DNA from 3 places in the Mastigocladopsis repens PCC 10914 genome. Region 1 is predicted to be linked to each of the others. Evidence: predicted binding sites of a transcription regulator. Region 1 holds the regulator's gene; each other region holds the start of a gene.
The links. Region 1 encodes HrcA, which represses chaperone genes, less so after heat shock. Its sites were predicted from a motif close to TTAGCACTCNNGANTCNNGAGTGCTAA; they were not measured.

Region 1 (3,285 bases):
AACTTCATGGTAGGCAAACCTTCCGAACAATCCATCACCCAAATTAGCGTAGAGGAACTGGCACAACGCCTGTCTTCAGGTGATTCAAGTCTTCAGCTAGTAGACGTACGCGAACCCCAAGAGTTGGCGATCGCCCACCTTGATGGCTTTGTCAATCTTCCCTTAAGTCAATTTCCTGACTGGGCAGATCAAGTCAACACTCGCTTAAATCCTCAGGCTGAAACCCTTGTCCTGTGTCATCATGGCATTCGTTCTGCTCAGATGTGTCAGTGGTTAATGATTCAAGGATTTACAAATGTGAAAAACATTGCTGGTGGAATTGATGCCTATTCAACGTTGGTTGACCCTTCGATTCCTCAGTATTAGCTTGTGTTTTGCACCAACGGACCTGCTTTGAGTTTGGGATTGCAAGCCTAAGTATCCTGAGCACAAAAAACATTGGCACTCTACCTAAGCATATTGTTTAGCTGTTAGGAAATTAGTAACTTGAAATACAGCGACTTCAAGAATCATATGGAATTATGCATAAGTAGGGGGCTATTTTACTTAAAATCCACAAGCTTTTTCAACAGAGTTGCGCTGTATTAAAAGGCTCTTTCTTCTAGGGCAGTACTGCAATCTTTACTCTTGTTGACTTCTATTTACGTATTCCTGTAGAAGCCAACAGCTTGCTATCTTGCTTTACTATTATTAATCCTTTTCACAGTTATCTCCACAAATTTTTGCAAGCTTTGCTTAAAATTCGGCTTTAGTAAAAAATTCCTTATGCAAGTCCAGTTAACAAATCGTCAACAGCATATACTTTGGGCAACGATACGTCATTATATAGCCACAGCAGAACCTGTTGGTTCTAAAGCTCTTGTTGAGGAGTACAACCTTGGTGTTAGCTCAGCAACAATTCGTAATGTAATGGGCGTGTTGGAAAAATCTGGGTTACTCTATCAACCTCACACCTCTGCCGGACGCATACCTTCCGACTCTGGCTACCGCATCTATGTTGACCAGTTAATTACACCATCTGAAACTTTAGCACGAGAGGTAGAACTAGCACTACAAAACCGCCTCAAGTGGGAGGATTGGAGTTTGGAAGCTCTACTGCAAGGAGCGGCGCATATCCTAGCAACCTTAAGTGGTTGCATTACCTTGATTACCATGCCCCAAACTGCAACAGCAGTGTTGAGACATTTACAACTGGTGCAAATAGAAACGGGACGGGTCATGCTGATTGTGGTGACGGATGGATATGAGACACATTCAGCAGTGATGGATTTACCGCCAACTCAGGAAGATACACAAGCAGATGCAGATGTCATCGACCGTGAGTTACAGATTGTATCTAACTTTTTAAATAGTCATTTACGGGGGCGAAGCATCACTGAATTAGCCAACCTGAAATGGAGTCAATTAGACCGAGAGTTTCAAATATATGGGGAATTCTTGAAAACCTCACTTGCGGAACTCGCCCATCGCACTCTGACTCCATCTGCGACACAAATTATGGTTCGCGGTGTTGCTGAAGTTTTGCGTCAGCCAGAGTTTTCTCAATTACAGCAAGTACAAATGCTGATCCACCTGTTGGAAGAAGAACAAGACCAGCTGTGGCGGTTAATATTTGAAGAACAACCGGAGGCGGAGGAAGTGGGTAAACCACGAGTCACGGTTCGTATTGGTGCAGAAAATCCTCTAGAACCGATACGCACTTGCTCGTTGATTTCTTCCACTTATCGTCGAGGTTCTGTGTCACTGGGTAGTGTGGGAGTTTTGGGACCAACGCGCCTAGATTATGAAGGTGCGATCGCAGTCGTGGCTGCTGCTGCTGATTACCTGTCGGAAGCTTTCAGTTATTTCAATCCCTAGTACGGATTTATGAATTTGGGCGCTCTCAAACCTATAAAATAACAGCATATCAATGATGCAACTTGTAGCGGCACAATTGGTGAATTGGTAAGAACCAGCTTGAATCATGGTCAGAAAAATTGCCTTTGGGATGCTGTGGCTAGGATTTAGTACCTATGCCTTTTTCTTTGCCCCTCCTAATCAGCCAGAGACATTCGAGTTAATTAAAAATCTTTCCACTGGTAACTGGCAAGGGATTAACCCCTTAGTGGTGGCACTCTTTAATATTATGGGCATCTGGCCTGTTATCTACAGTTGCCTAATATTTTTTGATGGTAGAGGGCAAAAAATTCCGGCTTGGCTGTTTGCTTCAGCTTCTTTTGCAGTTGGGGCTTTTGCTTTACTACCCTACTTAGCCCTTAGGGAACCAAGTCAAAAGTTTGCTGGCAAAAAGAATGCTCTTTTGGCGCTTCTTGATTCTCGCTTAACGGGTATCGCTCTGGCTGTAGGTACAGCTATTATAGTTTCCTATGGTGTAGGGCAAGGAAATTGGGGAGACTTTATTCAGCAATGGCAAACAAGCCGCTTTATCCATGTGATGAGCTTAGATTTTTGCCTACTTTGCCTATTGTTTCCAGCTTTGTTAGGAGATGATATGGCGCGGCGAAATATGAATAATCCTCAGTTGTTCTGGTTAATAGCATTCATACCGCTATTTGGTCCGTTGATGTATTTATGTATGCGTCCACCTTTACGAGAAACAAGTGGAGAGATAATACCAACTCAGCAACAACCCGCTGAGAATTAAGATTATGAATAGAAAAATAGCTCTTTGGTTATTGTGGGCTGGATTTATCATCTACCTTTTGTTCTTTGCTCCTCCACTGCACTTAGAAGAAACTCTGACACTGCTGAAAAATATCTTCACTTTGAATTGGGTAGATATAAATCCAGTGATCCTCTCTCTATTCTCCCTAATTGGTATGTGGCTGTTCATTTACAGTGGGGTTCTGTTCTTTGATGGTAGGATGCAGTGGATTCCTTTCTGGCCCTTTGCTATAGCGTCAGTCGCTTCGGGTACGCTTGGTCTTATACCTTATTTGGCTTTGAGGGAATCGAATCAACAATTTTCTGGGCGCAAGGATGCTTTTTTACAGGTGTTAGATTCTCGCTTTTTCAGTGTTACCGTCAGTTTAAGCACCCTTGGTTTGATTGGTTATGCTTTTCTTGGGGATTGGATAGGTTTTTGGCAGCAGTTTCAGAGCGATCGCTTTATGAATGGCATGAGTTTAGCATTTTGCCTGTTTTGCCTACTCTTCCCAACTGTCCTTGGGGATGATATGGCGCGACGAGGTTGGAATAATCCTCAGATGTTTTGGATAACCGCGCTTGTCCCACTTTTCGGTCCACTTGTGTATCTTTGCCTGCGTCCAGCGATACTGGAAAATG
Region 2 (3,285 bases), 1.6 Mb from region 1:
AAAGCTTCTTTCTCGATATCTTCGGCGATAATCATCAGAGGACGACCAGCACGAGCAACTTGCTCGAGTACTGGTACTAGGTCTTGTACCAGAGCAATTTTCTTATCGGTCAGCAGGATGAAAGGCTCATCGAAAATTGCTTCCATCCGCTCAGGGTCGGTTGCGAAGTAGGGAGAGATGTAGCCTTTGTCAAAGCGCATCCCTTCGGTGATTTCCAATTCGGTGGTCATGGACTTCCCTTCTTCCAAGGAAATCACACCTTCTTTGCCCACCTTATCCATTGCTTCGGCAATCATCTGACCGACTTCTTCGTCGTTACCAGCAGAGATTGCACCAACCTGAGCAATTGCTTTGGAATCTTCTACAGGACGAGCGTGTTCTTTGATTTTCTCTACCAAGAAGTTGGTAGCCTTATCAATACCACGCTTCAGCAAAATGGCATTTGCACCTGCTGCAACGTTCCGCAAGCCTTCTTTTACCACTGCGTGAGCCAAAACGGTCGCAGTTGTGGTGCCATCACCAGCAGCATCGTTGGTCTTGGAAGCCGCTTGACGGATCAAAGCAACGCCAGTATTTTCGACGTGGTCTTCCAATTCAATTTCTTTAGCAATGGTCACACCATCATTGATAATTTGTGGTGCGCCAAACTTTTTCTCTAGCACTACGTTCCGACCTTTAGGACCGAGGGTAACGGCTACAGCCTCAGCCAGAATATCCATGCCTCTTTCTAGGGCACGACGTGCGTTTTCGTTGTAGATAATGCGCTTTGCCATATTAGTCCTTTGTCATTAGTCCTTTGTCATTAGTCCTTTGTCATTAGTCCTTTGTCATTGGTCATTAGTCATTAGTCTTGTACTAATGACTAATGACCAATGACTATGAAACGATTGCTAGAATGTCTTTTTCAGAAAGCAGGACGTATTCGTCGGTTCCGAGTTTGATGTCGGTACCAGCGTACTTAGAGTAGAGAACTTTGTCTCCCACTTTGACATCCAGTGACTGACGAGCACCGTCATCTTTGAGCTTGCCATCGCCGACAGCGACAACTTCGCCTACTTGGGGTTTTTCTTTTGCGTTGTCGGGCAAATACAGACCACCAGCGGTCTTTTCTTCAGCGGCGCTCACTTTGACAAATACGCGATCGCCCAGGGGTTTAACTGTAGAAACGCTTAGAGATACAGCTGCCATACCAAATTCTCGCCTTGTTAGCACTCTCGACTCCTGAGTGCTAATGTACCGAAGGGTAGTATGCAATAGCAACATTTTCTTTTGTACGGGTTCCCGAACTTTACTTGCACTCTCTTTCCTGGGTATAAATACTCAACTTTTCTGAGCTTTCAGGTTTTACTCCGTAAATGACGAATATGGATATATGGGCAACTTTGTTTGCAAAGCTGGGAAATTGATATAGAACAGTAATCAGGGAGCCGCGAATTGAGTAACACTACAGTGATCCAGTCCTGCCTTCAGATACAACAGACCACTAAACCACCAGCGAATAAAGCCCTAAGTATTTCTACAGAAACTTTAGGACTGTCGAAAATTCAGAGGGACATTTTTATCTACGCTGTCCAGACAGTTTCTAAATGCTTCTCAAAACAAGCTCGTTTGCGATTTTGGGAATACTTGAAAAAGCGCTTCAAACAGCTAAATCTTCACCAAGGGCAAGAGAGCAGTCTTAGTTGCATCTTTAGAAATAAAGTCAACGGCTTGCCAGTTTGCTGTTCTAGACTGATAATAAAGGATTACCCGGATGCTGCTGTGCGGTATCGCCCAACAACCCCGGAAGTCATTGAGCGGATTATACGAGAACACTTATTAGGCAACAAGGTGGTAGAAGAATATGCATTTTTAACCCATCCTTTGCCAGAAAGTTCCCTAGTTCGTCGTGAAAAGCTTATAGAAGCTTAACATCCCGCAAGGATATGGCACAGTAGTAAACAAATGAAAGTGCGGGTTAATGGTGATCTGGGAGCATCTTGAGTCCAACACTTACTTGTTAACCTGAATAATTATTATTTAATCAGTGTTTTTTAACCCGCAACTTTCAAAGCGATATATAATAACGCATTATAAATACTACTGCTCTACGTATCCTTACTGGAATTTTGCCGTTGGTACATAAATTCCCAAAAATGACAACCACTTTTGGGATTTCATGAAGCAAAGGCAAGTTAAGTGGGAAAAAGCACGACACCTCCTTAATCCACCAGAGAGGATGACCATTCAAGACCTTGATGGATCAAGCGCGATAAGTGCCACTGCTATGAAAGAACCCAGCATGAAAGATCACAAACGACTTCTACTGATTGATGATGACCCTAACCTCATCTTGCTGGTGAAGGATTATTTGGAATTCCGGGGTTATGATGTTATCACTGCTGAAAATGGTCGAGAAGCACTGGAAATTTTAGAGCAGGATATTCCAGACATGATCATTTGCGACGTGATGATGCCGGAAATGGACGGGTATACTTTTGTCGAACAAGTCCGGCAAAACGAACGCACCAGCTGGATTCCCGTTCTCTTCCTTTCAGCTAAGGGACAAAGCGCAGACCGAGTTAAAGGTCTGAATAAAGGTGCTGATGTGTATATGGTCAAGCCTTTTGAGCCAGAAGAATTGGTAGCACAAGTAGAATCTTCTCTGAAGCAAACCATTCGCTGGAAAGAACACCAAGCAAAAGGAGGGGAAAACGGTTCCCGCATCCAAGTTCCCTTTGATGTACAGTTAACCCCAACAGAACTCAAAGTCGTGCAATTTGTGGCTAGAGGTTTAGCTAACCGCGAAATTGCTGAAGAATTAAATGTCAGCCAACGCACGGTAGAAAGCCATGTGTCCAATATGTTGGGCAAAACCAATCTCCACAATCGCACTGAACTAGCGCGATGGGCAATTGAAAATCAAATGGCGTAAGAACAGTGTTGAGTGCTAAGTGTTAAGTGCTAAGTGTTGAGTGCTAAGTGTTGAGTGCTAAGTGTTGAGTGCTGAGTGCTGAGTGCTGAGTGTTAAGTGTTGAGTGCGTAGGGGCGCACAGTATTGCGCCCTGACTAACCCCTGAGTAGCTACCTAGTTCAGCACTCATTTCTCAGAACTTAACTTACCAACCGTCTTCTTCAGTAATGAATTGGTGCGAAATTTCTAAATTCAGTTCATTAAGGTAGGTTAAGGCGCTAGCAATCTGGAAAACTGTTCCCCTTAGTTCCAAATCAAAGCAGCCTTGTTGCGGCATATGACCATTCAACTTGGCTGCTGCGATATTTACTGTGATGCCGCAATAGGAAATA
Region 3 (3,285 bases), 2.1 Mb from region 1:
TTCCACAGCCGCTTTGGTAGCGTTGAGAGCGTCTTCAATTCGTAGTTTGCGGTCTTTGAGTTCGGTTTCTGTTGCCGCACCCACTTTAATTACCGCAACGCCACCAGCTAGCTTGGCGATGCGCTCTTGCAGTTTTTCTCTATCGTATTCAGAATCTGTTTCTTCTAGTTGTTTGCGAATTTGACCAATTCGCTTCTGCACGTCTGTTGTTGTGTTTTCACCAGCAGCAACGATGGTGGTGTTTTCTTTGTCAATTGTGATTTTCCGGGCAGTTCCCAACATTTCCAAAGAAGCGGTATCCAAGCTTAAGCCGATTTCTTCGGAAATCATTTGTCCGCCAGTGATAATGGCAATGTCTTGTAACATTGCTTTCCGGCGATCCCCAAACCCAGGTGCCTTGATGGCGGCGACATTGAGCACACCCCGCGCTTTGTTCACCACCAAAGTTGCCAAAGCTTCCCCTTCCACATCTTCAGAGATAATCAGCAAGGGTTGACCCAAACGGGCAACTTTTTCCAAAACAGGAATTAACTCTTGGATGTTGCTGATTTTCTTGTCGGTAATCAGGATGCGGGCATTTTCAAATTCCACCGTCATCCGTTCATTGTTGGTGATGAAGTAGGGGGAGATGTAACCCCTGTCTATCTGCATCCCCTCGACAACTTCTAAATCCGTTGTTAGGGACTTAGATTCTTCAACGGTGATCACACCATCTTTGGTGACTTTCTCCATCGCCTCAGCCAGCATTTTGCCGACTTCTTCGTCGTTACCAGCTGAAACTGTGGCAACTTGAGCGATCGCCGCACCTTCTACTGGTTTCGCTACTGCTGCAATTTCCTGTACCAACGCCTCAATGGTTTTGTCGATTCCCCGCTTTAAGGCAATGGGGTTAGTACCTGCGGCGACATTCTTCAAACCTTCTTTGATCAACGCCTGCGCCAACACAGTGGCGGTGGTAGTGCCGTCCCCAGCCACATCTTTTGTTTTTGACGCCACTTCCTGGACCAGTTTTGCGCCAGTATTTTCTAGCGGGTCTTCTAGTTCAATTTCTTTGGCAACGGTGATACCATCGTTGACAATTTGGGGTGCCCCAAATTTTTTCTCCAACAGAACGTTACGACCTTTTGGTCCCAAGGTAATTTTCACGGCATCGGCAAGAGCATTGATGCCTCGTTCTAATGCCCGCCGCGATTCTTCATTAAATGCAACAATTTTTGCCATGTTTAGTGTTCTCTAGCGCTTCCAATAGACAATTTAGCACTCAGCGGTCAAGAGTGCTAATGACTTCAAGTCATTGATACCAACTTGTATTCCAGAAGGTAATTTTAGAGTATGGGGCGAGTGACAATTCAAAATATGCCCACCGGACACGCTAGGCGGAGTGTGCAACTCCGACTCAGGAGGCACAAAGTTCAAAATAAAAAATAATCTTCTTACCCTATACCCTACACCTCGACTGGCGTAAGGGAGTGCGCCTCTACCCCCCATACCCGATACCCTGTCCTCTCAAATGATTTTATATTAGAAGCAACTTTTTATAAGGTTACAGTTAGTTAGGAAAAAATTGATTAATATACAGTTGATGCTTATGCAAAGTGGCAATAATGGTTCAATCGGGAGATGAACATATACAGCTCCCTTCGGTCCCTCGGTATTGCTGACCCTAGCGGTTCCGGCTGGTTGGCGGTAGTATTTACGTTTCTTTTAGCTTGCAGTGTAACTTGGCTTTTGATTCCGGCAGTCCGCAAGTTTGCCTTGCGCGTTGGTTGGGCTGACCAGCCGAACGCGCGACGGCTCAACCGAGAACCTTTGCCTAATGCAGGGGGTCTGGCTATTTATGCCGGAGTGATTGCCGCAGTCGTACTAGCTAGTCTCTTACGACCTATTGAACTCGAAAGAGTGCTGGCTGAGGTACAGACTATTCTTTTAGGGGGTTCGATATTAGTTCTTGTGGGCTTTATCGACGACCAATTCGGCTTACCCCCGCTGGTTCGATTGTTAATTCAGATACTCACAGCTTTATTGCTGGTTGCTAATCGTATCACTATTGAAGTTTCTTTTGGAACTCCCATCGATTCTACGTTATCAGTATTATTAACAGTACTGTGGGTCGTTGGAATTACTAATGCTGTTAATTTAATGGATGGTATGGATGGTTTGGCGGGAGGAGTCAGTTTTATCACCGCCATGGGATTGTTAGCAGTTTCAGCTCAAGTTCCTAACCGTGCAGCAGCGACGTTAGTTCTAGCAGCTTTGGGAGGAGCGGCGCTTGGCTTCTTGCGTCATAACTTCCACCCTTCGCGCATTATTATGGGTGATGCCGGAGCTTACTTTTTTGGTTATGTGTTAGCTGCTACTTGTATTTTAGGGAATCTCCAAGCTCCTACGGTTGTCTCTTTAGTAGCACCAGTGCTGTTTTTACTGTTACCAGTACTCGACACCACTCAAGTGTTTGTGCGGCGACTGATGGCGGGTAAAAATCCTCTCAGTACTCCTGGGAAAGACCACCTACACCACCGCTTGCTAGCTTGGGGCTTGTCTCAACGTCACGCCGCGCTGACTCTTTGGTCTGTTACCTTAGTTTGCAACTTGCTGGCAATGAGATTACAAAACATGACTTTGGTACAGATACTTGCCACAACCATCGGCATTATTCTCCTTTTGAGCTTTACCATTTTGCAAAGGATACGAGCAGCGTAAACAGGAATGGGGGAAGTGATGGTGGCATTTTCTCCCCCACGTTTCTGTTGACCTCATTTTCTTGATAGCTTAGTGTCTGCGATTTTGGCTATGGTTGGTGAGGAAGTTGAACATAACTGTAGCCACAGTATCTGCACACTCGATTAAGAAGCCGTGACTACCACGCTCAAGAACGACAAGTTCGGCATTGGGAATCTCTTGAGCAAGTTGCTCAGAGAATTTTACCGGAGTCAAAATGTCCTGCTTACCAACCACAACAAGTGTAGGGCAACAAATATGTGTCAGACGGTCTAAAGTATCGCTGTTGAGGATAGCTCGGCTTTGATGATAAAGTCCATGAGTTGTCGGTAGGAATGGGTACTCACTCGCTATGTTGATGAACTGTTTTATTGCTCCTGGGGTAGAGTACAACTCTTCGGTAAAGATCCAAGGTAGCATCACCTTGGAATAAAGTTTTATGTCTAATATCTGGGGTAGATCACCCAACGTCTCGATAATTGCGTGGAACTTGCCATCACCTTTTGCCCAGGATGACAGTAGCATCAAGCTTTGCACTTTTTCAGAGTACGCTAGTGCTAATTCTTG

Region 2: groES (co-chaperone GroES) is a predicted target of HrcA. The motif match lies at 1,206-1,232, and genes of this name have one in related genera.
Region 3: groL (chaperonin GroEL) is a predicted target of HrcA. The motif match lies at 1,255-1,281, and genes of this name have one in related genera.

What each region holds. Positions count from the first base shown of each region.
Region 1 covers NZ_JH992901.1:308,374-311,658, reverse strand. The annotation lists gene MAS10914_RS0103505 (rhodanese-like domain-containing protein) at 7-366, shown strand; gene hrcA (heat-inducible transcriptional repressor HrcA) at 766-1,857, shown strand; gene MAS10914_RS0103495 (hypothetical protein) at 1,964-2,644, shown strand; gene MAS10914_RS0103490 (hypothetical protein) at 2,649-3,285, shown strand, end outside.
Region 2 covers NZ_JH992901.1:1,957,321-1,960,605, reverse strand. The annotation lists gene groL (chaperonin GroEL) at 1-773, opposite strand, end outside; gene groES (co-chaperone GroES) at 877-1,188, opposite strand; gene MAS10914_RS0110795 (ferredoxin) at 1,435-1,911, shown strand; gene MAS10914_RS0110790 (response regulator transcription factor) at 2,267-2,914, shown strand; gene MAS10914_RS0110785 (NIL domain-containing protein) at 3,099-3,285, opposite strand, start outside.
Region 3 covers NZ_JH992901.1:2,439,954-2,443,238, reverse strand. The annotation lists gene groL (chaperonin GroEL) at 1-1,221, opposite strand, end outside; gene MAS10914_RS0113030 (MraY family glycosyltransferase) at 1,621-2,700, shown strand; gene MAS10914_RS0113025 (alpha/beta fold hydrolase) at 2,770-3,285, opposite strand, start outside.